One region of the Glaciecola petra genome, then DNA from elsewhere that is predicted to be linked to it. Evidence: predicted binding sites of a transcription regulator. Region 1 holds the regulator's gene; each other region holds the start of a gene.

Region 1 (10,440 bases):
TAATTAATTCAATATCGCTAAGATGTGCGGCGGTGGTATTATTGTCTAGGCTTGCTGTTGGTAATGAGCGCCCACATCCCCTTTGATCAAAGGCAATAACGCGATAATTAGTGCCAGCAAATAACCATTGATAATGTTGCCCAATGCCTGCTCCAGGACCACCATGAAGAAATAACGCGGGTATACCATCGCTGGGACCTGACTCTTCAACATAAAGTTGATGGCCATCTTGGCTGGTAATTTTATATGACTTTGTTGTTTTGAAACCATCCACTATTTTGAATTTCCTTTTTAGCGAATATTTTGAAACAAATTGCCCCTTGCGGATTACTGCTTTAGACTACATTTATTGGTAAACTAAAGAATGACAACTCTTGCATGATTTGACTTTTTCGTCAAATGCTTGGGCTCAATGTTAAACAAATAAGGGAAACGAAGGTTTATGTCAGGACAAGGTTCAGGTGGGAATGTACTCGCGGCAATATGCAGTTTTTTTATTGTTGGATTAGGGCAATTGGTTCAAGGTCGAATTTTGTCAGCAATAATATTTTTTGTGGTGGTTTATGTCGGCTACGCGTTATTTTGGCTAGTTATCCCTGCGATAATAGGCGCTATAGTGCATTTGTGGTGTATTATTGATGCGGCAAGATTTAAAGGCGAAAGCTCATAAGCTTATGCTTTTATTGATAATAACTATAAGAGGTTAGTATGAAACAGGTATTGGTATTTGGATTTATTTCCTTGTTTGCGTTAACGGGCTGTAAGTCAACCGTACAAGACGCATATTTTAATATGTGGGAAAAAATTGGTTTTGAAAAGCGCGAAATTTTGGTTGATAGAGTAGAAGATGCGCAAGAATCACAGCAAGAAGCGCAAGAACAGTTTGCAAGTGCCTTAGAGGAGTTTAGTACCCTCATCAATTTTGATGGTGGGGAATTAGAAGAGGTCTATGGCTCATTAAATGATCAATTTGAGGCTAGCCAAGAGAGCGCGCAAGATGTTACTGACCGTATAGATAAAGTACAAAATGTGGCTGAATCTCTGTTTAGAGAATGGGCTGAAGAAATAGAGTTAATATCTAATGCCAATTTAAAGCGTGATAGCGCGCGCCAAATGAAAGAAACACAACGCAAGTATGATGGTTTGTTACGCTCTATGCGCAAGGTAGAAGGAAGCATGCAACCGGTACTTACCGCTTTACAAGACAACGTGTTGTACTTAAAACATAACCTAAATGCTAATGCTATTGGCGCTCTGCAGGGAGAACTCTCTACTATTAAACGAGATGTTAACGTGCTACTCAAAGAGATGAACGCAGCCATTTCTCAGTCTGATGAGTTTATAAAGACCCTACAAAGCGAATAGTGCATCATCGTAATATTCACCGCAATGCTTATGATTTTGACGCCTTAATCATTGCGGAACCTCCTCTTGAAGCTTGCTTGACGGTGAATCATGCCGGTCGCAAAACTATCGATTTTGCTAATCCGCTTGCCGTTAAGCTACTAAATAAAGCACTTTTAAAGCATCACTACGGTATTGATTTTTGGGATATCCCCGATGGGTATTTATGCCCGCCTGTGCCTGGAAGGGCTGATTATATTCATGCTCTGGCAGACTTATTAAGCGATAGTGGCGTAATTGATGATAAGAGCACTAAGGCCATTCGTGGATTGGATATTGGAACAGGCGCCAACTTGATTTATCCGATTTTAGGCAGTCAAATATACAATTGGAAGTTTGTTGCAAGCGATATTGATAGAGCGGCACTGCAGTCAGCGAGCTTGTTAGTTGATGCGAACAAAGCCTTATATAAAAAAATAATAGTACGCCCTCAATCAAACAATAAGCACTATTTTAAAACGGTTGTTGCAAGTCAGGATTCGTTTTCGTTCAGTATGTGCAACCCGCCATTTCATGCAAGTGCCGCGGCGGCAAACGAAGGTTCATTAAAGAAAAAGCGCAATTTAGGCAGGCATAAATTAAAGCGAATTAAGTCCCTAGGATTAAATAAAGAAGCGTCTTCACATATCCAAACGTTAAATTTTTCGGGCCAAGCCAAGGAGTTATGGTGCGACGGTGGAGAATTACGTTTTATAAAAAATATGATTTTAGAAAGCCTTGAATTTAAAAAGCAGATCGTGTGGTTTACCAGTTTAATCTCAAACAAGAAACACGTGGCTCCCATTATAAAATATTTGCAGAAAAGCCAAGTTAAAGAACATAGAGTGGTTGAAATGGCGCAAGGTAATAAAATGAGTCGATTTATTGCTTGGCGTTTTTAATACTAAAATATATAAATTGAATCCCCTTGTTGTGTACTATCTGTCTTATACGCGCAAAATATTACTCTATATGGGCAAGAAAAGGTCGAGGAATTCGCTAATGCATTTGTTTGAAAAGTGTCCAAATATTTTACATCAACGAAATTTTTTATTGTAAGCGCATGAAAATAATAGAAATATAAATTGGCCCAATATTTGCTTAATTAAAGATTCTTAAACAAAATGAGTAGTAGAAAATGTTGAAAAAATTATTTTTAAGCGCATCTTTATTTACGAGTCTTGTGTTTGCGGCAAACGCGGCAATCATAACAGTTGAATACGCTGATGCAACTTTCCCCAACGCCAACAATGACTTGGCAGCGTATTGGGCAACAATAAATTCAAGCGATATATCTTCTGATGATATAGCTGTGGCAACGGGCTTATACAAAGGTTCAAGCAACAACAATACAATCTTTAATATGTCGATTGAAGTCAACACAGCGGTTAATACAGTATTTGATTTGTACGCAGGGCTTGATGCTGGCCGTGGCGCTGAAGTCTTTTTAAATGGTTCACTAGTTGTTGACGTTAACGACAACCTTTGGTGGAGCAATAACTGGAATCCTGTGACAAATAGTGCAGAACTAATTAGCGCAACAGGCATGAATTTAAGTACTGGTTATAACATAATCAACGTACTTTGGGCTGAAAACGGAAATAGCGGCGGTAACAGTTTTGAGTTGGCGATCGATGGTGGTCAAAGACAAGCATTATCTTCAACGCAACTTTCAACAGTTTCTGTTCCTGCACCGTCGTCTATTGCTCTTTTAGGTTTAGCGCTTGTTGGCGTTGCATTTACAAGACGCACTAAATAAATCAATACTATGACAGTTCGACTTTCTGATTTAACAGAAAGCACCAAAAAAAAACCAGTTAACACTGGTTTTTTTTTTTACATAAAATTTAGCTTGAATAACGATTGATGTATCTACCTTATGGCATATTAAGTATGCATTCACACTCGCATTTAAAGTTTAACTCTCAGACTCAACATGAGCATGGATAATAGCAATCTCAGAATTTACATTGTAGCTTAGAGTATTACACTCAATAATGCGCTTAGAACAAAGCCAATCAAGCCAAGTAGGGTAACCATTACAGTCCACGTTTTTAAGGTTGTTTTTTCATCCATATTAAACAAACGACTCACTAACCAAAAACCTGAATCATTGAAATGTGACAGCACAGTTGCCCCGCAAGCAATTGCGATTACTATTAAACTAAGGTCAATACTCGTTAGGCTGCTGTCGGAGATAACTACAGGCGAAAGTAAAGCTGCTGTGGTAGTGAGTGCAACGGTAGCTGAGCCTTGTGCTACCCGAATACAACTTGCAATGACAAAGGCGACAACAATAATTGGTAATCCCATGGTTTGTAGGCTATTTGCCAAAGCATCACCTATACCGGACGCACGTAAAACACCTCCAAACATGCCTCCAGCTCCCGTGATCAATATGACACTGCAAATTGGTTTTAATGAGCTTTCGCATAAGTCTTGGAGTGCTTGCATGCTATAGCGTTGCGAAAACATAATCAAACACAACAACAAGGTGGTAAGCAGTGCAATGGGGGTATTACCAATAAATTGAATGAATGCTATAAATGTTGAATCACTTTGTATCACTTGTGCTGCAATAAGCGTTGAACAAACAGTATTGAAGGCAATGAGTACAACTGGCAACAATAATATCAGCAATACATTTGAAAATTTAGGAGGTGTTTGTTTTGCTTTTGTGGAAGGATCATGGGCCAATAATGTATTCTGCCAGTCAATGCTGTACTTTTTGCCTACATAAATACCAAAAATGTATGCGCCCAAATACCAAGTAGGTAGCGCAACAAATAAACCAACCAGTAGTAAAACGCTAATGTCGGCGTTTAAAAATCCTGCGGCAACCACTGGGCCTGGATGTGGTGGCACAAATGCGTGCATAACCGCTAATGCACCCGCAACTGGTAAGGCATATATCAATATTGGACCATTAAAGCGCTTAGCAACACTAAATATAATGGGTAGCATTACAATAAGGCCAGCATCAAAGAATATTGGGAAACCAAAAATTAAAGCACTGATTCCCAAAGCCAAAGGAGCTTTTTCTGTTCCGAACTTGCTAATTAGGGTGTCTGCTAATACTTGAGCGCCGCCAGAAACTTCTAATATTTTTGCAATCATCGCACCTAGTCCAACTAACAAAGCGACTGCCGCTAAGGTGCTACCAAAACTTTTTGTCATGGTGGGAATAAGTTCGTTACTTGGAATGCCGGCTGCAAATGCAGTCAATACACTCACTAAAATAAGCGCAATAAATGCGTGAAGTTTTAGCTTCACGATTAACACCAGTAAACATACAATGGCGCTTGCCGCCACCAATAACAAATAACTTGTGTTTGCTGTTGTAACAATCTCGGACATAAATATTAGCTTACAAGATGACGTAATAGGTTAGCATAAAGCAAAAAACCTACTCGGGTGAAGATTTTAAGCAAAAAATTTAAATTTATTCTTTGAACATCAGTTGTTTTGCCGATATCTTACGCTTTAAATAAATGATCACTTATAGATAAATAAAATGCTAAAAATCAATCTAATCAAACAAACATACAAGCCTTTCGTTTTTGTTGCCGCCTTAATTTTTTCGAGCTTTGCTTCGGCACAATCATTGATAAATGACATGCAAAGTTGCCAAGCGCTTATTGAGTTTGTTGAGCAAAGATTGTCGTCACCCCCAGCGAGCTATGATAAAACCAAGGTTACGAATATTTTAGAGGGTTTGGGTGCCTACAATACGCACATACAAGAAACAATTGTCACACCAGGTCTATTGCAATTTAATCAAGGCGACAAGGCCAAGGCACAAAACATGCAGCAGCAAGTAGATGCATACAAAAAAACATTAATTGCTAATTTCGCAAAACGCTTTCCTGAAAATAGAATGTATACCGACTACGCTGTAAGCTTAAATAATTGTACAAAAAAAGCGGTGCCAGAAGGCGAAGCATTAGAACAATTGAAAGTTGCTTTAAATACAATGGTTGCTTTGGCCCGGTCTCATTAAGTATTCACGAGAGCATTTTGCTAGCCTGTTTTTAAAAAGTATTGCATGCTTGGCAATTTAAGCCATTATCGTATATGCAATCTATCATGTTAGTCATTTTGAGTGGGCAGTTAGTGCTCATGGTTTGTAACGATTGGTACTAGCGAAATATTCTCTATAATTATTGCCATGAACTTTCATTAAATATGGCTCTTCAATTTTCCGAACAATGACCTCGATGCAAATCCAGCAAATCAAGGCGCATGCCCACAACAAAATACAAGGGAACGTGATGCATATGCCAATCCAAAACAACAAAATACCAAAATATATAGGATTGCGGGATCTCGCATAAATGCCATGTCTAATGAGTGGTGTAGTTTCTAGCTGATCGACGCCAATTCGCCATGAGTCTCCCATTTGAAATTGCGAAATCAGCGTTACTACAACACCACTCATGCCAATCAAAAAGCCAAGTGATTGAAGAGCGAAAGTCGGCAGATACAAGAAGGTTGCTCCTTGTAAAAAACCGAATAAAATTAAGCCAAAAGCAAAACAGAAAGTCAGTACAAATATAGCTCCGGGCATAACTTCTACCCATGGCGCATCTTTAGCGGCGGTTCTGATCCCAAAATCACCATTTCTTTTAAATTGCACAAAGCTTCGACCAATTACGGCTAGCAATAGAAAAGCGCTAATTAATGTAAGTGATATCATGTTTACCCTCTACGATTTTGCTTGTCTTATCTGATTGAGTATCGCCTTGTTTTCTGGCGATATGGGCATTGGCTTAAAAGGGTTAACATTGGCTCCACCTGTATTGCCTTCTGGCAACAATCCAATAGCGGTTTTGGTGAGTGCGCCCATTATCCTAATTATTTGACCAAATACTTCTTTATTGTCACGTTGTTTTAAACCAAATTTAAGCATCTGATAATGCACCACCGTATGATGATATGTTGAGTGTTGCCCAATAACGTGCGCATCTTCCAATGCTTTGAAGCCAGCTTCGAGATCGTGGTTAGAAAAACTGTCATTTGCCTGCTTCATTTTCTTGTTCACATATGGTGTTGCAGATTGTGTGAAATTCATAATTACCCTCTTTATTTTGTTTTTTCATTCGCTTTACCTACCGATAACATAAGTGTAAACTCTATACTAAGTATAGGGTCAAGCAATTGATAGGTGATTATGAAAATTGGCGCATTGTCCGCAAAAACAGGTCTAAGTATTCAGGCAATTCGTTTTTATGAGCGTAAAACATTACTGAGCAAACCTGAGCGAACACAATCTAATTATCGAAGCTACTCAGATGAAGCACTTCAACAGTTAATGTTTATCAAGCAATGCCGTGCATTAGACATGACAATTGAAGAGATAAGCCTAGTGTTAGAGGCTCGCGCCAATCCGGAAAATAGCTGCCAGGATATAAACGAGACCATAGACAAGCATATAGAGAATATTGAACATCGTGTAGACGAATTGAAAGTACTTCAAAAAAAGCTTGTTTCCATACGGTCAAATTGCGCCAGTGATACCAAAATTAAGGAATGTGGAGTATTGCATAAATTGGATAGTATTGTTGAGGTGCAGAGTGCTTCGAAAAGTAATAGTTAATCACGACGAAGTAAGTCAAAGTAAATTCGAAAAACAATGATTTCAAAACAGCGCGCCAACGTCCTCTAAGCGATCAAAAATTAGTTATATCTGGACTACGAATCCTGTAAAAATCGAATAGCTGATTTTCTTATAACATCCCCACAAGGTAACAATGACTATAGAAAAATGCGTTTTAAATTTTGGCGCGTTGTAACGGTTTGCGGTTCATAGGAGTTGTCTGCCAACCTCAAAATACAAAAAGCCTTTTAAACTAATGCGCTCAGATTATTGTATAAGCACCAGTCTATGTATTTCATAGTTACAAACACATTAGAGGCATCAACCATGCAAGTTACAAAGCACATATTATTGTTAGTCATATTATTTGCGCCACATGCTAACGCAAGTGCACTAGATTTTCCTAGCATTGAAAAATGCGCAGCACCTGCAACGTTAATAAACCAAATACAAGGCGATAGCAATGTATCTCCAAAGGTCGACAACGACGTCGTTGTTGAGGCAATAGTGACCTTAGTTGCTCCTGGTTTACAAGGTTTTTTCTTGCAAGAAGAAGTTGAAGACTTTGACACAAACCCAAATACTTCAGAAGGCATATTTGTATTTACAGCTAATATGCCAATTACGGTTAAAGAACGAGAGTTAGTGCGAGTGGGAGGGACCGTAACCGAATCCTTCGAAAAAACGCAATTAAACCTAAAAGCCCTTTCTAATAGTTGTGGCACCGCTAATTATCAAACAAGCGTATTGAATCTGCCGCTTTCTAGGGAGCAGTCTTTTGAAGCTTTTGAAGGCATGGCCGTGACGGTTGAGCAAACTCTTACCGTAGTTAATACTTACAACTACACCCGATTTGGAGAAATAGAAGTCGCTAATGGACGCTTATTTACGCCAACGCACTTATTTGTTCCTGGGTCACCAGCAGCCTTAGCGATAGCTTCTGAAAATACGCGCAATAAAATTACCTTAGACGATTTATTTAACGGTGCGCCGCAATCTGTTGATATAAATGGCGAGTTATCGGCAAAAAATCCACTTAGAACAGGTAGTACAATCTCGGGTATTAAAGGTGTCGTTGATTATAGTTTTAATACATACAGAATCAGGTCAACTGCGGTTCCTGTGGTCTCATCTGCTCCACGCCCAGAAGTACCCAAAGTAAAGGGTGATGTTAAAATTGCGAGTTTTAATGTACTCAACTTATTTAACGGTGATGGTAAAGGTGGTGAATTTCCGACGCCGCGCGGTGCCGATAATATTGCCGAGTATAATTTGCAGCTTTCGAAAATTGTGAATGCAATTTTACCGCTCGACGCCGATGTAGTTGCGCTAATGGAGTTAGAAAATGATGGTTTTGGCTCTCACAGCGCCATTGCTCAATTGGTTGAAGCTATGAATAAAGCGGCGGGTAAGGGTGTTTACGATTTTATTGACGCTGGAGGGCCGCTTGGTACTGACAGTATTGCCGTGGGTATTATTTATCAACCAGCAAAAGTAGCACCGCTCGGTGCGGTCGAAGTTCTTGATGAAAGCAAATCTTTACGCGACAAAGACGGACCTTTGTTTAGCACTCGTCGAAATCGTCCCGCAATGGCGCAAAAGTTTGTGGCAAGGAATAACAAAGATACATTTGTTGTTAATGTGAATCACCTGAAATCTAAAGGCAGTCGTTGCGGAGAAGGCGATGATAGTGCTGATCAGGGTAACTGTAATGGCACCAGAACTCGCGCTGCAAAGGCTTTGCATTATTGGTTAGCGGCCACATTCTCAAATCAGCCAATTTTTATCGTTGGCGACCTAAATGCTTATGCTAAAGAAGACCCGATAACAGAGTTGGCAAAAGCGGGATATACCGACCTTGCTAGAGAATTGAATGGTGCAAAGGCCTATAGCTATGCGTTCCGCGGCCGTTTTGGTTCGTTAGATTATGCCTTAGCCAACCAAGCGGCTAAAAAGTTAGTCCAATCGACTGTAGAGTGGCATATCAATGCTGACGAACCAATTGCACTGGATTACAACGATGAACTGCCGGGTGACCTTAAAAAGCCTGCTAACTTTAACGACAAGTCGGCTTTTCGTTCGTCAGATCACGATCCCGTAATAGTCGGGTTTAGTTTTTAGGCGTAAAATAGTGGAAACAACTAATCTTGTTTTTCAATTTCATCGACGTCTATACCCATTGCTACCATGATGTTTCTAGCCTCTACTGGGATACGGTAGGGGTTATCTTTTTTCAAATCTTTATCATTAGGTAAAGGTTGGCCTGTAAATGCATGCAAAAACGCTTCACATAAAAGTTCGGAATTAGTAGCGTGCCTAAGGTTGTTAATTTGCCGACGTGTGCGCTCATCGGTCAACACTTGCAACACGTTTGTCGGTATAGAGACTGTTACTTTTTTTACTTGCTCACTCTTTTTGCCATGTTCTGCATATGGGTGAATATATTCGCCGTTCCATTTAGCCATTATTTTTATCATTGTTTTGTATTGTTATATTAAAATTCTAACTGGAATACCAAAAAAATCAATCTAGACGTCTAAATTGCTTGACGTCTACGCGATATTTTCGTAGTTTAGACGTCTAAACGTCTATTAGAGTAAAAAATGGTTTCCTATGCACAGGGTATCGATGCCCTAAATCAGTCTTTGAGTGAATTACGCGACATTGAAGTTTCCTTTGAATTTTTCCCACCTAATACTCCAACAATGGAGCAGACCTTGTGGAAATCAGTCGAGCGTTTAGCGCCTTTGAAGCCTAAATATATGTCGGTCACTTATGGTGCCAACAGCGGTGAGAGAGACAGAACGCATTCAGTAGTTAAACGAATTCAAGCTGAAACGGGCGTGACTACTGCGCCTCACCTTACTTGTATCGATGCAAGTCAAGAAGAGCTCAAAACTATTGCACAAGATTATTGGGATTCTGGGGTAAGACGCATTGTTGCTCTGCGTGGAGATTTGCCAGAAGGCATGGACAAACCGGCCATGTATGCATCTGATTTAGTTAACTTGCTCAAAGAAGTTGCTGACTTTGATATTTCTGTAGCTGCTTATCCTGAAAAACATCCAGACGCACCAAATGATCAATTCGATTTGTTAAACCTTAAACGCAAAGTCGAAGCCGGCGCCAATGAAGCAATTACACAATTCTTTTTTGATAGTAGTGCTTTTTTGCGCTATCGCGATCGTTGCGCTGCAGCAGGTATCGGTGCCGAACTTGTACCTGGCATTTTACCCGTTACAAATTACCAGACCCTTGTGCGCTTTGCTGGTATGACTAATGTACACGTGCCGGGTTGGTTGCACAAAATGTATCAAGGGCTCGATGCCGATGACCAAGCAACTCGCAATTTACTCGGCGCCAATATAGCTATGGATATGGTAAAGGTATTAGCAAAAGAAGGCGTCAAACATTTTCATTTTTACACCCTTAATCGCAGTGAGTTAAGCTTTGCAATTTGT
Region 2 (10,440 bases), on a different contig from region 1:
GTTTTTATTATGCGCAAAAAATATACGCCCCAAGGTTGTTTTCTTTAGATTAATAAGGACAGGTGGGTTGACTAGAATCACAAAAAAGGAAGTCTTATGAAAAAACAATTTATTTCTGTGGCTATTTTAGCTGCTATTGCGGCAACGCCAGTGGTGGCCGAAGAAGAAAAAGCATTAACAATGGACGGTGAATTTGGTTTCATCTTCACTTCGGGTAATACTGAAACAACTTCTGCCAGTGCAGGTTTTAACGCTAAGCAAGAATTAGATAAATGGAGCAATGAATATATTGTAAAAGGGCTCTATAAGAAAGATACTATTGCGAATGAGGACGGTGAAGACACCGAAAGAACGACCGCACAGAAGTTTTTTGCATCTGCACAAGGTAACTACAAACTAGAAAATCCTGATCATCGTTTGTTTGCATTTGCTTCATATGAAGATGACAGATTTAGTAACTTTAAGTATCAAGGCACAGTGGCTGCTGGTTGGAACCAAAAGCTTTGGGGCGACGAAAAAAGTAGTTTTGAATACAGTATTGGCCCTGGTTATTCTTTTGCCGAAGATCAAACTGGTGAAAGTGTTAATGGCGCTATTGTTCGTGGCGCAGTGAATTATAACTGGAATATTTCAGAAACATCTCGTTTTACTCAAACATTTAGCACTGAAATTGGTTCTGATAATACTAAATCTCGCGCAGAAAGTGCACTTTCTGCACAAATAGCCGGAGGCTTGTCGATGAAGTTTTCTGTTAAGTTTGATCACAATACTGATGTAGCAGACGGCATAGACAAACTAGATACCGAAACTGCAGTGACATTGGTATACAGCTTCTTTTAAGGTTTTCTTAACCTGAAAAAAAGGGAATGTAAATTCCCTTTTTTTGTGTCTTTAGTAAAGTTGTTGGTCCACGGATCGTTTAATGCAGGATACGTGACTTTATCGTACCTTCTATAGCGGATAATTGTGCTAAGCCCTCAACCGCATTTTTAGCGTCTATATCAATAACGACATAACCAATATCTTCATCTGTCTGCAAATATTGAGCTGCAATATTGATGTTTTTATCAGCAAACGCATGGTTGATTTGGGTCAATATGCCGGGACGATTAAAGTGAATATGCAACAACCTAGATCTTTCCGCATGCTCGGGTAACGACACTTCAGGAAAGTTAACAGCAGAAAGGGTTGAACCATTGTCACTATATTTTACTAGTTTGCCAGCGACTTCAGTGCCAATGTTTTGTTGGGCTTCTTGCGTAGAACCACCCACATGCGGCGTTAAAATAACATTATCGAATTCTCTAAGAGGCGAAATAAATTCTTCATTATTCGATTTAGGTTCAACAGGGAAAACGTCTATAGCAGCACCACTTAATTTACCATTTTGCAAAGCATTATATAATGCAGGAATGTCAATAACGGTGCCTCTTGCTGCATTTATTAATATGGCGCCATCTTTCATTTGATTGAGTTCTTTCTCACCAATCATATTTTGTGTATGCACAGTTTCAGGTACATGTAAGCTCACCACATCTGAGCTTTCTAGAAGAGCTTTTAATGAAAGTGTTTGAGTTGAATTGCCCAATACTAGTTTGTTTTCAATATCATAAAACTGAACGCGCATACCTAAGTGCTCGGCCAATATACTTAGTTGCGTTCCAATATGTCCATAACCAATTATGCCCAATGTTTTACCACGTGCTTCGTAGCTACCTAGCGCACTCTTTTCCCATTCGCCGCGATGGGCTTTTGCATTTTTACTGGGTATGCCACGTAATAAAATGATAATTTGTCCAAGCACTAATTCTGCTACCGAACGTGTATTGGAAAATGGCGCATTAAATACCACAATGCCTTTTTGCTTTGCAGCGGCTAAATCTACCTGGTTAGTACCAATACAAAAACAACCAACAGCGACTAATTTATTGGCAGCATTTAATACTTTATCAGTGAGCTGAGTTCTGGAGCGAATACCGACAAAGTGTGCATCTTTGATTTTTTCAATTAATTCATTTTCAGGCAGCGAGGTCTTCAATGATTCCACATTTGAATAACCGTTTGCCGAAAATGTATCCAAGGCACTTTGATGCAGGCCCTCTAGTAAAAGAATACGAATTTTACTTTTTGATAAGGACTTTTTGCTCATTTTGGGTATAGATCCTTCTGCAGGTAGTAGTTATAAATTTGTTTTAACGAAGATGACAGCCATAAGACATCTAGACGTCTATTTAAGTGCGTGAAAGATATCAAAAATAGCTAGATAAGCAAGTGAAATATCGTCAGCACATGCCCTTAATTTATTTCCGTCACACCACTTTCATCGCCGATTAAGACAATATTTGCGCCTCGGACAGCAAATAAACCATTCGTGACGACGCCAACAATCTGATTTAATTGAGATTCGAGCTTAATTGGGTCGACAATTGATAAATTATGTACATCAATTATATGATTTCCATTATCGGTAACAGTGCCCATTCTATACTCTGGGTCGCCGCCCAACTTTACAATTTCTCTCGCCACGTAAGAACGAGCGAGCGGAATTACTTCAACGGGCAGGGGAAAAGAGCCAAGTATCGGTACTTGTTTTGTATCATCGATAATACAAACAAATGTTTTAGCTACTGCCGATACGATTTTCTCTCTAGTTAATGCCGCACCACCGCCCTTTATCATATGCTTGTGTTCAGTAATTTCATCCGCACCATCCACATAAATATCTAAACTGTCGACTTCGTTTAGATCGAAAACTTCTATTCCATGTGCTTTTAAACGTTTGGTAGATGCTTCTGAACTTGAAACTGCGCCTTTAATTTTATGTTTTATCGACGCTAAAGCATCAATAAAATAATTCACAGTAGAGCCTGTACCTACACCAACAATCGTGTCATTTAACACAAATTTGCAAGCGGCTTCTGCTGCTGCTTGTTTTTTTTCGTCTTGAGAAAAACTCATGATGTGTGGTCCCGTTTATTTTACTAACTAATGAATTAAAAACGATAAAGACGAGATGGCGTCAATACTTTTGTTAATGGCACGTCCCATTTTTCGTTGGGCAATGATAGCGCTTTTTGTATATCATAAGCTAGCCCAATTAGTTCTATTTGCGGCTTATTTTTATGACTTAATTTGTTTATTGCCGAGAGAGTTCGATCATAATAACCTCCTCCCATTCCTAAGCGATTACCATGCTCATCAAAACACACAAGTGGGACCAACATAGTATCCAGTTCAGCAAGTGGTATAACGTTTCTAACATCCAATATCGGTTCTGCTATTGCATACTTATTATGTGTCATGGGTGTTGTTTGAGCGTAGCGAATAAATAACAAATGGCCTTTACAAAAAGGGTGCAAAACGGGTACGTAGACGTCAATGTTGAGCTGCCACAAAAATGAAATAAGAGGTGCGGTATCGAGTTCAGCTTTGTTAGTAATATAAAGCGCCACTTTTTGAAGCTTGGGACTCATGACGTTTCTTTGGAAACATTCCAATAAACGCAATGCTTGTTCTTTTTGTTGTTTTGGACTGACGCTATTGCGAATGTTTATATAATGCTGCCGTAAACTATTCCGGCTATGGCTCTGTTGTTCTAAAGACGGCCGTTGCGATGAATTTTCCGTCGACATATTCTTGCTATTACCCAATAGATATTTTGTTATTCATAATATAGTTTGCAAAAGACGACTAAAGAGCATAGGTATTCGTAAATAACGCTGTTAATTTAGCGTGGTCGACTTTTGTGGCAACATTGACCTGCTTACTCTCAAGCCAAAGAGGGCTTTGAGTACTGCCAATTGGGGCAAATGCTGTTTGGCCTCTGTCGAGTTCACTTGTGCCAATTCTCATATGGCCTTTTGTCATTTCAAATAGGTCGGGTTGCAGCATAAAGGCCAAAGGAAAAGCGTCATGGAAAAAACATACTCGCTCCGGGGTATTTTGCGAATAAAAATCCATATAAAACTGACTGGCCTTAGCAACAAACCCGCCCAATGTTGGGTTAGCTTTTGCAAGATCGTCAACAAAAGTTGGAGCAAAGGGAATATCATAGGTTACGTCTAAACCAAACATATTAATTTCCCAGTCAGCTGAGAAAACAATATCTGCAGCATGAGCATCATTCCAAATATTGGCCTCGGCCAATGGCGTCACATTACCAGGCGCAAATGCGCTACCGCCCATAATATTGACCGCTTTGATAAGTTTAGGTAAATCCGGGTCTAAACGAAGCGCCAAGGCTAAGTTACCTAAAGGTCCCACTGCAACTATCGTTACTTCACCTGGATATTTATGTGCCATATCAATAATAAATTGGGCAGAAGAACGCGGGTCTAATTCACCTTTAGCTTGAGGGAAGTTAATATTCCCAAAGCCGTCATCACCATGTACAAAGTGTGCATAAGTTGATTCAGGGCCAATCCAAGGCCTGGCGACGCCTTTGCAAACAGGTATATTGAGTTTCGCTAAATCAACAAGGGTAATAGCGTTTTGAGCCGACATGCTAACAGGCACATTGCCAAAAACTGTAGTTAAGCCAAGTACGTCAATATCGGGTGATTGAAATGCAAAAAAGATAGCCATTGCGTCGTCTATACCAGGATCTGTATCTAATATTATTTTTTGGGTCATCTCGATTCCTTATGACGAATACGCTAAATGGATAAAAATTTAGCGACTTCTTGTTGCGTTGGTATTGAAGGCGCTGCTCCGGCTTTTGTAACACACAATGCTGCCGCTGCACAGGCTGTTTTAAGTGCTTGCGTTACTATGACTTCGTTATTTGCGTCTTGTTTGTTCAATATACAATACTGAGCTAAAAAATATCCAATAAAAGTATCTCCAGCGGCTGTAGTGTCGAGCGCTTTAACCTTATAACTGTCGACTTTAATGGTGTTACCATCTTGCATAAAATGAACACCATTTTTGCCCAGAGTAAGAAGTATTTTGGTTTTTGGATACTGTTTAGTAAGTTCTGCACTAGCTTCGTGTATGGTATCAGTCGATGTGAGTTGCATCGCTTCTATTTCGTTCACTATAAGTAAACTTACTTTTTCTAATTCAAGCGTACTGACTTCTTTCGTCATGGGTGCCGGATTAAATGCAATATTGAGCCCTTGAGCACTGGCACTCTCTATAATTTCTGCTATCGCATTAGTTTCATTTTGTAGTAACACCCAATCTGTTTTATCAGCGTTGGATAGCACGTCGTCTATTTGCGTTTTGTTTATACAATGATTAGCGCCAGCATACAGTACAATCGCATTTTCACCCTCATTATTAACTTGAATAATTGCATGGCCGGTGGCGAGTGAATCGATTTTACAAACCCAGTTACAATCAACATTGACATCTTGCATTTGATTTAAAAATGCATGGTCATTGGCATGAATATTACCAACATGCTTAATGTTGGCTCCTGCTTTAGCGCAAGCTATTGACTGATTGGCACCTTTGCCGCCTAATACAGATTTATAAGCACTTGAAGACAGGGTTTCTCCAGGTGCAACAAAATGTTCAACGCTATAAACATGGTCGATATTAATTGACCCAAAATTAATTACTGCCATTTTTCATCTCTGTTTTTATTATTTTTCAGAAGAGGGTGCCTCCCAAAATGCCGCTGTATGCTTTTCGTCCGTGTGCCGAAGTGGACACGGCGGAAGTATCATCATTACCGTAGGCTTCTCGATTCAAGTCGAGCTTGCACAATAGTAATGGAATCAATTTCCTAATTTTATAGCATCGGCCAGGAACATGAAGCAAACTTGCAAACATTCCAGGAAGCATTGTTTCTAGTGTTCTATTACTTTTACGCATTTAGCGCGGCATTAGTTCGTTAATGCCGAAGGCGAATAGTACCGCAAACTGTTACTACAATAAAGCTGCCATTTAGTACTAATATAAAGCACTATTTACACGCTTTACCTTTTGTACTGGTTAATTTCCGCGTTGACAATAGTGTTATCGACAGCTATGTCTGTTTTGTTTAAAAAACTTCTGAGTTTTGCTACCATTACCCAATTAAATTCAACACCAACTAGTGCGTGGCTGACTTGTCTAACAATTACAATTCTTACGAATCAATCTCTACCATTCTACAACAGCACGATGTGGTAGTGGATGCTGCTGAAATACAGGGTATCCTATGCGGCATGCTAGCGGGTGGCATGGATCTCGACGATCGTGAATGGACCAATGCCTTAAATGACGTCGTTAATCAAGGTGATAAAATGCACCCTAAGGTTATTGACCAAACTACACAAATGTACGATAAACTTTGCCAAGAATTTGTAGAAGCCGATTTTGCCCTTAAAATGTGTTTGCCAAATGATGACGAACCTTTGAACGAAAGAGGAAAGGCTTTAGTCAGTTGGGTACAAGGCTTTATGCTTGGTTTTGGCCTACAACAACAAGATCTAAGCAACTGTTCAGAAGAAGTAAAAGAAGCCCTTGATGACTTCTCACAAATTTCCAAAATGGACGAAGAAATGACAGATGACGAAGAATCTGAGCAAGCATTTTTTGAAGTTGTTGAATACGTACGCATTGGCACAATGCTGTGTTTTAACGAAATGGGTAAGTCGCTTTTAGATTCTCGCCAGCAGGCTCCGGTTATTCATTAGAGTAAGGTGTCCACTAGGGTGAAAGCTCATTGAGATTAAGACATACTAAGGTAAAAAATTGATTGAATTAAGCGAATACCAAGCCCGCAGAGAGTCACTACTAGCTCAGATGCAAGCTAACTCCTTAGCAATAATTCCAGCGGCACAAGAAGTCACCAGAAGTCGAGATACCGATTACATTTTTCGTCAGAACAGTGATTTTTATTACTTAACTGGTTTTGTAGAACCTGACGCATTTTTATTGCTATCTAATGCGGGTAATTTTCCAGATTCAGTTAGCTCAATAATTTTTGTTAGACCAAGTGACCCAGAAGCAGAAATTTGGCACGGCAGACGAATTGGCGTAAGTAATGCACCTTCAACGCTAGGGCTTGATATGGCGTATTCGGTAGATGACTTAGACGAGCTATTGCCTGAGTTTATAAATGGGCATCAGGCCTTGTATTACACCCTGAATGAAAATCAACAAGCAGACGATAGTGTCCAATTAGCTTTATCGATATGCAAAAATGCGCCAAAACAAAGCATGCAAGCACCTAGCAGTATTGTTGATGTGAACGCTATTATTCATGCTATGCGTTTAATAAAATCTGAGTCAGAGATAGCATTGATGCAAAAAAGTGCCGAAATAAGCTGCATCGCACATCAACAAGCAATGGAAATATGCAAACCTGGCATGTATGAATATCAATTAGAAGCCACTATTTTACACCAGTTTGCTATGTATGGGGCCAGGCAAGCTGCCTACACCACAATTGTTGGCTCTGGCAGCAATGCCTGTATTTTGCATTACACTGAAAACACACAAAAAATGAAAAGCGGCGATTTGGTATTGATAGATGCTGGTAGCGAATATGCTGGTTATGCCGCAGATATTACTCGTACTTTTCCGGTTAACGGCAAATTTAGCCCTGCGCAGGCTGACATTTATTTATTGGTTTTAAAAACGCAACTTGCATGCATAGACTTTTTAAAACCAGGCGTTACTATCGCTCAAGCAATGCAGTTAGCGGTGGAATTGATTACTGAAGGTTTGATAGGCCTTGGCATTTTAAAAGGCGATGTTGCGAGCAACATAAAGGCTAATGCTCATCGAGAGTTTTTTATGCATGGTTTAGGGCATTACCTTGGATTAGATGTTCATGATGTGGGGGACTATAAAGCATCAAACAAAGACATCGCGCTATCTGAAGGTATGGTAATGACGGTTGAACCCGGTGTTTATGTTGCTGTTAACGCCGATGTGCCCGATAAATATAAGGGGATTGGCGTGCGCATAGAAGATAACATTATTATCATGGATAAGGGCAACCACGTGTTAACTGAAGCGCTGCCTAAAAGTATTGAGGCAATAGAAGCTTTAATGCAAACTGCGCATTAGCTATATATGAGTAGTGTGAGTAAAAAAGACGTATATTCAGACATCACTATTAGTGGTGGTGGCATAGTTGGATGCCTTAGTGCACTTGCGCTAGCAAAACATACTGACTACACCATTACTGTCATTGAAACCAAAGCAATAACGCCCCTCAAACATAATGAACAAGCGCCCACCCATGCTGGTTTTGACGCAAGAGTCATTGCGCTAGCTGCAGAGTCGATTGAGCACCTCAAATACTTAGGCGTAGAGCTGCAAAATATTCAAACTCAAGCTATTGATAGTATCCATGTTTCTGATAAAGGCCATGTTGGACAAGTGTTATTAAACAAAATATCCCAAGCTGACAATGAGTCTTGTAAAAGCTTAGGTGAGGTTATTGCGCTGGCGGATTTAGGTCAATATTTATTGTCAGAACTGACTAAACATTCACAAATTAATCTGCTTGCAGAAACCAATATTCAGCATGTTGTGCGAACTCAAGATAGTGTCTGTCTAAATTTAGACGGTGCAAACATTATCAACAACAAAGATCACACATTGCTAACTAAACTTTTACTGGTTTGCGACGGTGGTAATGCCACATTTGCTAAACAATTGGGCATAAATTTTAAACGCACAAGTTATGAACAAACCGCCATAATTACAAATGTAATAATGCAAAAACCACACAACAATCAAGCGTTTGAGCGTTTTACTAGTCAAGGGCCCATTGCGTTTTTGCCCATGGCGCTATCAAGCGGTCCTAAGGCGACAGCTAATAAACTTACGCAAAGCAAATCAAACAAGGTTATGTCAGTAGTATGGTGCGCAAGTAATACTAAAGCAGATGATTTGTTGTCACTTAGTCACGCAGAATTTAGTCGCCAACTTGAAGATTTATTTGGCTCACGTTTAGGTAAAATACAAGATCTGTCGAGTCGATTTGTTTATCCACTGGCGTTAAACCAAGCTGAACCTTACACAACGCATAGGGTTGCTTCTCTTGGTAATGCCGCGCAAAGTCTACATCCAATTGCCGGGCAAGGTTTTAATTTAGGCATAAGAGATGTTGTCGATATGGTCAAAGTGCAACTTGAATCAAGGACAAAAAACGACCCTGGTTCATTTCATTGTATGCAACAATATAAACAACTGCGCGACACTGATAAACGTGACACTATACTAGCGACCGATTCATTAGTTCGTGTTTTTTCTAATCAATATTGGCCTTTGGTGCTTACTCGGAATTTGGGATTACATGTATTGAACTCTTTCGCGCCATTGAAATCAGCGTTTACCCAATTCGCAATTGGTAGGCGCTAGTATGAATCACATGATTTGCATTCAAGCTCAACATGACATCAATGCAGGAAAATACTATGCATGAACAAGGTCATTTTAAGCAATACGACCACGTTATTATTGGCGGTGGTATAGTAGGCTTAACACTCGCGTTGGGACTAGCTAAACAAGGTTTTTCCCTAGCGCTAATAGACAAAGGCCCAGAACCGAAAGCGCCACAAACCGACAAGTCAGTTTTTTCACCTCGGGTAAGTGCGATTAGCGCAGCGAGTCAGAGCCTGTTTAAACAACTTGAAGTGTGGGACAACATATTAATCAAACAGCCATATACTAATATGCATGTATGGGACAAAGATGGTTTTGGGAACATACATTTTCCCAGCATAAACGAAGCAGATAAATCAGTTAGCACAAATGAGCCTCTTGGGCATATCATCGAAAACATTCAAATAATAGTGGCACTACATGAGCAATTGAAGCAGTTTGAAAACGTAGAATTATTGTTTTCGGTGAAAAAATTAGTAATTGACACCAATTTGTATGATGCCGAAACGAGCAAACAAAGCTTAATTGACATAAAAGTTGATCAACAAGTAATAAAAACTGCTCTTCTTGTAGGGGCTGATGGCGCGAATAGTCAAGTGAGACAAGCTTATGGCTTTGCCCAAACTTATTGGGACTATAATCATACTGCTATAGTGGCCAATGTGAATACTGAATTTGCCCACAATAATGTCACTCGACAAGTTTTTACACCCTATGGCCCTTTAGCGTTTTTACCCCTAGCAGACAAGCACCAGTGTTCAATTGTGTTTTCTCAACAATCAGAGCGCGCTACTCAATTAATTGAGTTATCCGATAGCGATTTTGCAAACACACTTTATGCCAATATCAACGGTCACTATGGGCGGGTAACGCTCAATACAGGGCGTGCACATTTCCCCTTAAGAATGCAGTATTCGCGACAATGGGTTGCTGCTGGCGTTGCCTTAGTTGGCGATGCAGCTCATACAATTCATCCCCTGGCCGGTCAGGGTGCCAATTTGGGTTTATCTGATGTAGCTTGTTTATTAAACCTGTGTGAAAAATTCAAACTGCATCAAAAATATGCCAGTCATTTTGTTTTACGTAAATATGAACGCGAACGAAAAG
Region 3 (10,440 bases), on a different contig from region 1:
TTAACTTTTTAATTAGCGTGGTGACTTCTTGTGCATTGTCAGCATCAAGGGCAAAAACGGCTTTTATTCGGTCTTTACCTATTTCTTGTTGCAGGTTTTCACACTTCGCTAACGTACGACTTGCCAAATAGATATCGTCAAAATGCTGTGGTAAAAGAGCACATTTTTTCAGAGTAACAGCCGAAACACCGCCAGCTCCAATGATTAACACATTTGCCATTAAGAATTAACCTTACCAATTTGTTTTATAAGAACTGATATCGTAGGTGTTAGTCAGAAAAATCGCAAGTGTAAGGTCGCTCAAATTTAACGCCTTTCGGCGCGCGAGTATAAGGATACACTGTTAATGTGTTGTTACCTGCACTGTCAGTGATAGTGAACACCATAGCGTCTGTTGTTTTGCGTGTTGCATGTTTTATAGTGGCAGAGTAAACAAGTAAGCTAACCGACAATTCAGCAAAGACCTTGCGTTCGTTAATACGCATTTCTAGCTCTTCAATCATTCCTTCAGAAGCCTGCTGCTCTGTGCTTGGCGTAAATACACATTGTGTGTCGTTGTCTATGGTAAGCACTGCAAAAGGGTACATTACGTCAGAAAAAGTAAGCATGGTTTCGCAAAATGCAATGGCCTTATATATCACAGACGCAAAAGGCACATGTTGATGTAATATCATGCTTTGTTTCACTTGTTCCTCGTCTAAATGGCAGAATGTATATAATAAAAACGCGCTGCAAGGCATATTGGTTCAGTTTGGCTATACATTCACTCTTCTTTTTCCTTGTAAACCACCCGTATGAAGGATAACGATTTTACTACCGTTAGGGAAAAAAGCATTATTCATAAGTTGTTTAACTGCATAAAAACACTTGCCGGAATAAACAGGCTCCAATTGAATTTTGTTAAGACTTGTAAAGTCGCTAATAAATTGGCTTAACGCGAGGGTGCTTTTTGCATATCCACCTTGGTGAAAGTCGTGCAGAATGTGCCAGGACAAGGGCGTATATTTCAGCAGTTCGTTGGTAGTTGAAGGCAATAAGTCTGTAACAAGTTGTTCAAGATAGCCTTCGCCTTTTAGCACAGCAATCCCGATTAAGTTTGGTTTGTGCTCTTGCCTAACATAATAATCTATAAGGCCTGCCATTGTACCTCCACTAGCAACTGGCATTATAATATGTGTTGCTTGATCAATTTGCTCATCGAGCTCTTTTCCTAATGAGTTAAGACCAACAAATGACAATTCGCTCGAGCCTCCCTCAGGGACAATCAAGTTAGCACCATGCATTGTTTTTAAGCGGAATAAATACTCTTCATCAGTTCGCAATTTATATTCTGTTTTATCAACAAAATGGATGTGCGCATGCCACTTTTGAATGTCAGTTAAGGTAGGCGTTAGGTGTTTTTCATAGTGACCACGAACAATGGCGATCAATTGTATATTTAGGGTAAAGCAAAGATAAGCCAAAGCATGTAAATGATTTGAATAAGCGCCGCCAAAACTTAGTATTTTAATTTCCTTATTTGTGCGTTTTAAGTCTAGTAGTATAGGGACTAAACCTGTTAGTTTACGCCACTTATTGCCAGATATTAATTCATGAATAAGGTCGTCACGTTTGCAATAGGTGTTAACAGCTTGTTCCGATTCGCTGTCAAAAGAGGGCAATCGCTGCAAAGGAGAAGGTAATATAATGTCTAAGGGCTTTTGTATGGTCATTGGCCAGCTATTCTTAAATTACACAAACTTAATGATCTGATGTATGTGGTGCACTCGTTTAATTCTCATAACGACCGATACTATAAGATACCAAATAGTGCTTTTTATTAAAGAAGTAGTGTACCTGAAAAGCAAATCAATGATTAGAGGAACAATAATGAGACGCTTGATTTTTTTGCTCTCTATAATATTTATGAACTTAAGCCATTTAAGCCATGCAGAGGCTAAAAACCTACAAGCTTATATCGACAATCCTGAAGTGGTTGGTGAAGCGCGACTGAAGATGTTTTTTTTCAAAATATATGATGCGTCATTAATTGCGCAAAATGGCGTGTTTGTTGACGACCAACCTTTTGCATTAAAACTCAAGTATTTACGCGATTTTGATGGGAAAGACATCGCTAGTCGTAGCATTGATGAAATGCGAAAACAGGGTATGGAAGACGAGGTAAAACTCGCTAAATGGTTTCAACAGATGAAGCAGCTTTTTCCTAATGTCAAGGAGGGGCAAACCATTACGGGTATTGTCGATGCAAATCAAGTAAGTCATTTTTATTTTGATTCACAACATTTAGGGAAAGTTGAAGATAAGGAATTCAGCAAATGGTTTTTTAACATTTGGCTGGCCGAAAACACCTCACAACCTGATATGCGTTTGGCGCTTATTGGAAAATCAAAATAATCACTATCATTAAAAGAGATTACATTCATGCATGCTAAAATAATTTCAAAATGTCTTATATTGTTTGCTGCGATATCGCTGACGATCGGGTGTTCGGTATCAATTGACGGTAGCAATTATCAATCTCAGCAACCAACTTTTGATTTAGAAACGTTTTTTAACGGAAAGGTGATAGCCTGGGGAATTGTGCAAGATCGCTCGGGTGAGCTAGTGCAACGGTTTGTTGTTGATATTGACGGACGCATTGAAAACGATAAGTTAATTTTGGATGAAACCTTCGACTATGGCTTAGGTGATGGTCCGGTAAAGAGAATTTGGACATTATCAAAAAATGCTAATGGTATCTACACAGGGAACGCGAGTGACATTGCTGGGCCAGCGACGGGAACGTCTTATGGAAATGCGTTTAATTTTGTATACGAAATGGACCTAGATGTTGATGGCAGTACATATCGGGTAAATTTTGACGATTGGTTTTGGGCTTTTGACGACAAACAAATGATGAATCGTTCTTACATCAAAAAATTTGGTATTGTCATGGCAGAAGTTACTATATTCATGCAAAAACAATAAGAGTTATAATAAGGTTTGTGGTTATGCTACTGAAAAAATCATCTTGCAGCACAAACCTCCTCCAACTTCCTTTGTTGTTGAGGGTATGTGGCTTTTTTCAAATATTAAATCACCGTCGTGTAAAGCGATAATTGCACTCACTAAGGATAAGCCTAAACCATTGCCAACTGTGGTGCGACTCTTCTCTTCTCTGAAAAAGCGGCGGGTTAGCTTGTCAATGCTTTGGGCGTTTACACCAGAGCCAGTATCGTTAACCGAAAACACTATTTGTTTGTTGTGGCTGGTCAAATGTATCTCGATTTTTCCATGTTCCGGCGTAAATTTAATTGCATTGTCCAAAACATTTGCAAAAGCTTGAAACAATAAATTTTTATCACCGTAAAAATTTTCAAGTATGGGTGTTTGATCTTCGATAATACTGTGTACTTCAATCTGTTTACTTTCTGCAATTGGCAGATAAAGGTCAACGGCGTCATTTGCAACGTCTGTCAGCGAAATGAGAGCGAACCCTGCTCTTTTACTCGTATTTTCAATATCACTAATGCGCAACAAAGAATTAAAAATTCCGAGCAAATTGTCACACTCTTTGCGTAATTGTTGTTTCTCTTCGTCGTCGTTAATGACTTCAATATGACTCTGTAAACGAGTGAGTGGCGTGCGTAAATCATGCGCGATGTTATCAGATACTAAACTAATAGCGTGGACCGATTGCTCTATTTTATCGAGAAGTTGATTTAACACTAAGGTTAGTTTACTGAGGTCATCCCAACTAGAATCGACATGCAAACGGTCACTTAAATCGCCTGTTGAAATTATTGCGTCAGCTGTATCCGATATCTTGTTGATGCGTGTTACCACATAATATGCAACACCTAAACTTCCTATAGCAACAATGCACAGAATAGCGATCATTACCCATGAGGATGTTTGCGCTAGTGCGACTGCAAACTCGATATCTTGAACATTGCGCGCTACCAATAAGGTATCTTTATTACTAAATTCCATTACCATTGCTACAGCTCTTGTCGTTGAGCTTTGCTCGGAACGGTATTCCTCACGCAGCTCTACCCTTATCTCGAGTAAGCCGTTTTTGACAAAATCTACGTTATCTTCAGGCCATGAGGCAAGATTGCCGCTGATATAGTTAGCATCGCTATCTTTGAGGAAATATAAAAAATCGTTGGAATAACTTTGAAGTCGGTCTTCTACCGCTTGTATTACTGCTTTGCGGCCAGCGGTATTATATAAACTTCTAAAACCACCAATGTCTGCTTGTATGGCCGCTTCAGTTTCACGAATTAGAAGGTCGTCGTTAGCTACGCTAAGCGTGTATGAATTAAAACCAACACCGAACATCAGTAGACTTGTGAAAACAAAGCTAACAACAAAACTAGAGCTTTTTCTATAGGCCTTAATCGCGCGCATATGCGGTCACTCTTGTTATTTGACGCTAATCATGTAGCCAGCACCGCGAATAGTTTCAATCATTTGCTGTCCAAAACCTTTATCTATTTTGTTACGTAAGCGGCTTATATGTACGTCAATGACGTTTGTTTGCGGGTCAAAGTTGTATTCCCATACTTTTTCTAACAACATGGCTCGAGTCACTATTTTGCCAGGGTTATGCATAAGGTATTCAAGTAATTTAAATTCCTTGGATTGCAAATCAATAATCTGGCCCTCACGAGTCACTTTGCGATTAATCAAGTCGAGTTCTAATTGACCGAGTACTAAGCTCGTTTGAGCGGGCGAATTGGCAAGCGCGCGTGAGGCTAAAATTTCCACACGTGCTAGTAGTTCTTCAAAGGCAAAAGGTTTAGTTAAGTAGTCATCTGCACCAGCACGTAGACCTTTGACTTTGTCGTCTACTTTGTTTTTTGCACTTAAAATTAAAGTAGGGGTCAATATGCCTTGCCCACGAAACTCGGTTAATACGTCTATGCCGTCTATTTGCGGTAACATCCGGTCAAGTATGACAACGTCATAGTCTCCAGATAGTGCGCAATCTAGTCCCGTTTTACCGTTATCGGCGTGCTTTACTTCATGGCCATTGTCTACTAATCCAGATTGGATAAATCTTGCGACAGTTGGCTCATCTTCAACTAATAATATTTTCATATCAAAAAGATAGTCAAAAAGGTAAACTTTGTCAGGTTAAATTGGTGTAATTATTGGATTCTTTTTATGTTCGTTATTATTATTTGTGTGGCAATAGTCGTTTTTATGCCGCTAATAGCCAAAATTCCTGTCGCTATAAAAATGTCACAAGCCGGTGGGTATGACAATAAATACCCGCGAAAACAACAGGCTACATTGGGTGGTTTAGGAGAAAGAGCGTTAGCCGCGCATCAAAATTGTTATGAGGCGATCGCTTATTTTGCACCAACAGTTATTTTAGTGATGGCTTTAGATGAACACACGGTAAATACAGTGCAACTGTCACTAGTGTTTGTGATAGCAAGACTATGCTATCTAGTATGCTATTGGGCAAATTGGGACAAGGTAAGAAGTGCCTTCTGGTTAATAGGGATGGCAACAATTATTGGTCATTATTGGTTGCTGCTCGCCTAAGTTTTAAAAGGATATTACTTATTAATTTACCCACTATCATAGATATAGAAGCAAGTGGTTTTGGGCCGCACAGCTACCCAATAGAAGTGGGTGTTGTGCGGCAAGATGGTAATCGTTTCTGTAAACTAATAAAACCTTTTGAAGACTGGACATACTGGGATCAAGAGGCCGAAAAAGTCCACGGCATCTCGCATTCCCTATTAACAAAAACAGGGATATCTGGTGTCCAAGCCTGTTTGGAGTTAAATGCGTTCTTAGCTAGTTCTGAAGTATATTGCGATGGCTGGGTAGTTGATTTACCTTGGATTAACAAATTATTTTCGCGGGCGGGTATCAGTATGTCTTTTAGAGTCAGTTCTTTGGAAATGATATTGAAATCGCACCAAATGGAAAGGTGGCATCAATCGAAAGAGCAGGCAATTGAAATCTTAAAACTATCTCGTCATCGCGCAAGTAACGACGCCTTAATAATACAAAAAACATTTGAGCTCACCTATTGATATGTTTCAATATTGGTAAGTGTTCTGAAATAATCCTCAAAAATAAGCGTCTGAACCAAATTACTGGTTGACATATAGACGTCTATACGGCAAATTGATGCTATGAAAACAAACAATAATATTAACGACATGAATTATAAAGCCATAGTTGTAACATCTAAGAAGATTATGCGCATTATGGGAACCACCTTAATAGGGGGCGGTCGTTAGTTTGTGTCATAAAACAATTTAACGAAAGCCCGCAAATAGCGGGTTTTTTTTTGGCTTTTTTTGCTTAATCGTTTATGCAAGATAAACAAGTAAAAAGCGCGTTGACAAAAATTGAAAAAGTGGACAGGAGTTATCCATGAAAGTGCTAAAATTTGGCGGGTCTTCATTAGCAGATGCGACACGCTATATGCGAGTATTTGAAATTAGTGCTGATGCGCATAATAAATCTGATAAAAAGTGGAAAAATTCTAAAGGTGCCGCGGTGGTGTTGTCTGCGCCCAAAGGCGTAACAAATGCGCTTTCACTTTTATGCGAACAGGCTCAACAAGGCAAAGACTACAGAGAACTGTTGGCCAAACTTGATATGACTCTGCACGGTATTGCTCGCGAATTGCACGATGAATTGCCAAATTTTGCATACGATAATGTCGATGCTTTCATTACCGACAAACTCAATAAACTTAGCCATCAATTACAGGGAATTAGCTTACTAAATACATGCCCTGATCAAGTTACAGCAAGTATTTTAAGCATGGGCGAATATGTCAGTGTGAATATTTTTAGTGCTATTATGACGGCCAAAAACATTGAAAATCTCATTATAGACCCTGTTGAATATGTGATTGCTGAAGGGGACTACCTTGATAGTTTAGCGTTACTTTCAGAAAGCCGTGCTAGATTTAGTGAAATCCCTTCCGACGGCAGTAAATTGCTCATAATGCCTGGTTTTGTCGCAGTAAATGAAGATAACGAAAAAGTCACATTGGGCCGCAATGGTTCAGATTATTCAGCAGCCATTCTAGCTGCTTGTATTAATGCGGATTGTTGTGAAATTTGGACCGATGTTGATGGTGTGTACAATGCTGATCCAAACCAAGTTGAAGGTGCTGTGTTACTCGATAAACTGACTTATCAAGAAGCAATGGAGTTGTCTTACTTTGGTGCCAAAGTCCTTCATCCAAAAACGATAGGGCCAATTGCTCAATTTGGTATTCCATGTTTAATAAGAAACACCTTAAACCCATCTGCTCCAGGAACATTGATCAGTCACGAGGCAAGTGAAAAATGGACAAGTGTTAAAGGCATATCGCACCTTGAAGATATCACCATGTTTAATTTGTCTGGTCCAGGTATGAAAGGCATGGTCGGTATGGCCAGTCGGATTTTTGATGTCATTTCGAAAGGTAACATATCGATTAGCCTAATCACTCAAAGTTCGTCTGAATACAGCATTAGTTTTTGTATTACCCATAAAGATGCAGACAAAGCGCGTGAGTTATTAGAAGAGAGTTTTGCTTTAGAACTCAGCAATAAACTGCTTGAACCTATTGAAGTAAGAGAAGACCTTGCCATTGTTACCTTAGTTGGTGATGGTATGCGTCAATCAAAAGGCTTAGCCGCTAAATTTTTTAAAGCATTGGCACAGGCTAGAGTAAATAATGTGGCCATAGCGCAGGGTTCTTCAGAACGCTCAATATCGACTGTCATTGAAAACAAAAAAGCAAAGAAAGCCGTAAAAGTTATCCATCAGAATTTCTTCAGCAATATGCTTAATATCGATGTGTTTTTAATTGGTATTGGCACTGTGGGTTCACAGTTACTAAAACAAATTGGTAGTCAGCAAAAGGCTTTGTTGGCGCGCAATATTTCGCTCAAAGTATTTGGAATAGCTAATTCAAAGCAGTGTTTACTGGCACCGAATGGTATCAATTTAGACGCTGAAATAGCGCCACAATTACCACAAGCAACAGACAAATTGAGTATCGATTTACTGGCAAAGTTTGTCGCCAGTAATAGCTTAACTAACCCTGTATTAATTGACTGCACTAGTAATCAACATATCGCAGGTTTATATACCTATTTAATGCGAGCGGGTTTCCATGTGGTAACACCTAATAAAAAGGCCAACACGGGTGACTACGCCTCGTATTTAACCCTTAAAAAAACCTCTTTAGAATATAACCGTCAGTTTTTGTATGAAACCACCGTAGGCGCAGGCTTACCTGTTATCGATAATTTACAAAAACTCGTGCTTGCCGGCGACAAGTTAACAAAATTTGAAGGAATATTATCAGGCTCTTTGTCATATGTTTTTGGTAAGCTAGACGAAGGCTTGAGTATTTCCGCAGCGACATCAATAGCAAAAGATAATGGCTTTACTGAGCCCGATCCTCGTGACGATTTAAGTGGTATGGATGTCGCCAGAAAGCTACTCATTATGGCCAGAGAGTCAGGTTTACAGCTCGAGTTGGTAGATATTGAAATAGAGTCAGTTTTACCTGATTGGTTTGATGCAAGCGGCAGCATAGATGAGTTTATGGGCAATCTACCTAAGCTTGATTCGCATTTTGCAGAACTTGGACTAAGCGCAAAAGAACAAAATAAAGTATTAAGATACGTGGGCAGTATTGAAGAGGGAAAATGCAAGGTCACTATACAAGCTGTGTCACTCTCGCATCCACTTGCTGCAGTAAAAGACGGTGAGAATGCATTGGCAATCCACAGTAAATATTACCAACCCATTCCTTTTGTAATAAGAGGGTACGGAGCAGGAGCGACGGTCACCGCTGCTGGTGTTTTTGCAGATGTAATGCGCACTACGCCCAATCAAACGGAATTTAGTTAATGCTTAAAACAGATAATACCACCAAAGCTTTTGCACCTGCATCTATCGGCAATGTTAGTTTGGGTTTCGATGTTTTAGGGGCTGCGCTTGCGCCAATAGACAATTCTTTGTTAGGCGATTGGGTCGAAGTCGCTGACGCTGAGCAGTTTAGTTTAAGTTGTGATGGCCGTTTTGCGCATAAATTACCACCAAATTCGGTCGATAATATTGTTACTCAGTGTTATGAATATTTTCAGAAAAAACGATTAGCACTTGGCTATAAAGCGCTTAAAGTAAAAATGCATTTACACAAAGACTTGCCTATTGGCAGTGGTTTAGGGTCTAGCGCTAGTTCTATTGTGGCTGCGTTTTATGCACTCAATCAGTATTCGGCAAAGGTTTTTGAAGCCGAGGTTTTTGACAAAAATACATTATTAAAAATGATGGGCGAATTAGAAGGGCAAATAAGTGGCAGCATTCATTATGACAATGTTGCTCCGAGTTATTTGGGCGGTATGACTTTAATGAGCGGTCAAGACACACAAATCGCTTTAAACTTGCCTGTTTTAGATAAGTGGTATTGGGTAGCATGCTACTCGGGATTGTCAGTATCAACAGCCAAGGCCAGAGCGATCTTACCCACCAGTTATTCGATGAGTGATACTTTACAGTTTGGAAGGCAATTAGCGGTGTTTGTTGATAGCCTGCATAAACGCGATGAGGCACTCGCTGCAAGTGTTATGATTGATGTCATTGCAGAGCAACATCGTAAAGCCTTGTTGCCATATTTTGATGAGGCCCGTGCTTTTGCGATACAAAATCAGGCCTTAAGTTTTGGGATTTCTGGTTCAGGCCCGACAGTCTTTGCCGTTACTAAGACACTCGAATCTGCGCAATCGATTCAAAGTTGGTTGGCCCAACACTATATACAAAATGAAGATGGCTTTAGTCATATTTGCAAAATTGACCAAGCAGGTACCCGAACATTGTAAAGTTAGAAGAGTAGAGCACAACAGCTAAACCATTATAGAAAAGCGCTTTGCTGCTTAGCATATATAAACAGGAATATTAAGTAAGTGAAATTAGTAAATTTGAAAGACAGTAGTGATGTTGCTTCATTTAGTGAAGCGGTAAAAAAAGGCTTGGGCAAACATCAAGGTTTATATTTCCCTGAATCAATAACACCAATGGAGGATATAGATACTTTATTGGCATTACCTTTGGTTGAACGCAGTATTAAAATTTTGACTCACCTCATTGGTGACGAATTATCCCAGGAAGATATCTCAAGTTTTGTGACCAAGGCTTTTAGCTTTGCAGCACCACTAAAAAAAGTGACTGACAATATTCATAGTTTGGAGTTGTTTCATGGCCCAACCTTAGCATTTAAAGACTTTGGTGGTCGATTTATGGCACAAACGCTCGCTCATATTAGTCAAGGTGAACCCGTTACTATTTTAACAGCCACTTCTGGTGATACTGGTGCAGCAGTAGCACATGCATTTTATGGTATCGACAACATTAAGGTGGTTATATTGTTCCCAAAAGGAAAGATTAGTCCACTGCAGGAAAAGTTGTTTAGTACCT

Evidence for each region. Region 1 encodes MetJ, which represses methionine synthesis genes. Its sites were predicted from a motif close to TAGACGTCTAGACGTCTA; they were not measured.
Region 2: a site for MetJ is predicted at 2,213-2,230, ahead of serA (phosphoglycerate dehydrogenase). Genes of this name have one in related genera too.
Region 3: a site for MetJ is predicted at 6,114-6,131, ahead of thrA (bifunctional aspartate kinase/homoserine dehydrogenase I). Genes of this name have one in related genera too.

Annotation. Positions count from the first base shown of each region.
Region 1 covers NZ_JAVRHX010000003.1:124,279-134,718, reverse strand. The annotation lists gene pip (prolyl aminopeptidase) at 1-274, opposite strand, end outside; gene RM552_RS11355 (hypothetical protein) at 443-670, shown strand; gene RM552_RS11350 (DUF2959 domain-containing protein) at 709-1,365, shown strand; gene rlmF (23S rRNA (adenine(1618)-N(6))-methyltransferase RlmF) at 1,365-2,285, shown strand; gene RM552_RS11340 (CCXG family PEP-CTERM protein) at 2,522-3,142, shown strand; gene RM552_RS11335 (GntP family permease) at 3,361-4,740, opposite strand; gene RM552_RS11330 (hypothetical protein) at 4,898-5,383, shown strand; gene RM552_RS11325 (methyltransferase family protein) at 5,501-6,079, opposite strand; gene RM552_RS11320 (DUF3703 domain-containing protein) at 6,089-6,454, opposite strand; gene RM552_RS11315 (Cd(II)/Pb(II)-responsive transcriptional regulator) at 6,554-6,979, shown strand; gene RM552_RS11310 (ExeM/NucH family extracellular endonuclease) at 7,307-9,100, shown strand; gene metJ (met regulon transcriptional regulator MetJ) at 9,121-9,444, opposite strand; gene metF (methylenetetrahydrofolate reductase) at 9,583-10,440, shown strand, end outside.
Region 2 covers NZ_JAVRHX010000001.1:346,310-356,749, forward strand. The annotation lists gene RM552_RS01545 (DUF481 domain-containing protein) at 97-840, shown strand; gene serA (phosphoglycerate dehydrogenase) at 920-2,149, opposite strand; gene rpiA (ribose-5-phosphate isomerase RpiA) at 2,296-2,958, opposite strand; gene RM552_RS01560 (5-formyltetrahydrofolate cyclo-ligase) at 2,994-3,632, opposite strand; gene RM552_RS01565 (nucleoside hydrolase) at 3,691-4,632, opposite strand; gene RM552_RS01570 (ribokinase) at 4,656-5,570, opposite strand; RNA gene ssrS (6S RNA) at 5,606-5,789, opposite strand; gene RM552_RS01580 (UPF0149 family protein) at 6,057-6,626, shown strand; gene pepP (Xaa-Pro aminopeptidase) at 6,685-8,007, shown strand; gene RM552_RS01590 (FAD-dependent monooxygenase) at 8,023-9,309, shown strand; gene RM552_RS01595 (FAD-dependent oxidoreductase) at 9,366-10,440, shown strand, end outside.
Region 3 covers NZ_JAVRHX010000001.1:248,396-258,835, forward strand. The annotation lists gene RM552_RS01095 (saccharopine dehydrogenase family protein) at 1-220, opposite strand, end outside; gene RM552_RS01100 (hypothetical protein) at 270-686, opposite strand; gene RM552_RS01105 (1-aminocyclopropane-1-carboxylate deaminase/D-cysteine desulfhydrase) at 756-1,712, opposite strand; gene RM552_RS01110 (chalcone isomerase family protein) at 1,870-2,394, shown strand; gene RM552_RS01115 (DUF3833 domain-containing protein) at 2,422-2,967, shown strand; gene RM552_RS01120 (sensor histidine kinase) at 2,989-4,392, opposite strand; gene RM552_RS01125 (response regulator transcription factor) at 4,408-5,085, opposite strand; gene RM552_RS01130 (MAPEG family protein) at 5,152-5,538, shown strand; gene RM552_RS01135 (3'-5' exonuclease) at 5,520-6,038, shown strand; gene thrA (bifunctional aspartate kinase/homoserine dehydrogenase I) at 6,385-8,874, shown strand; gene thrB (homoserine kinase) at 8,874-9,845, shown strand; gene thrC (threonine synthase) at 9,930-10,440, shown strand, end outside.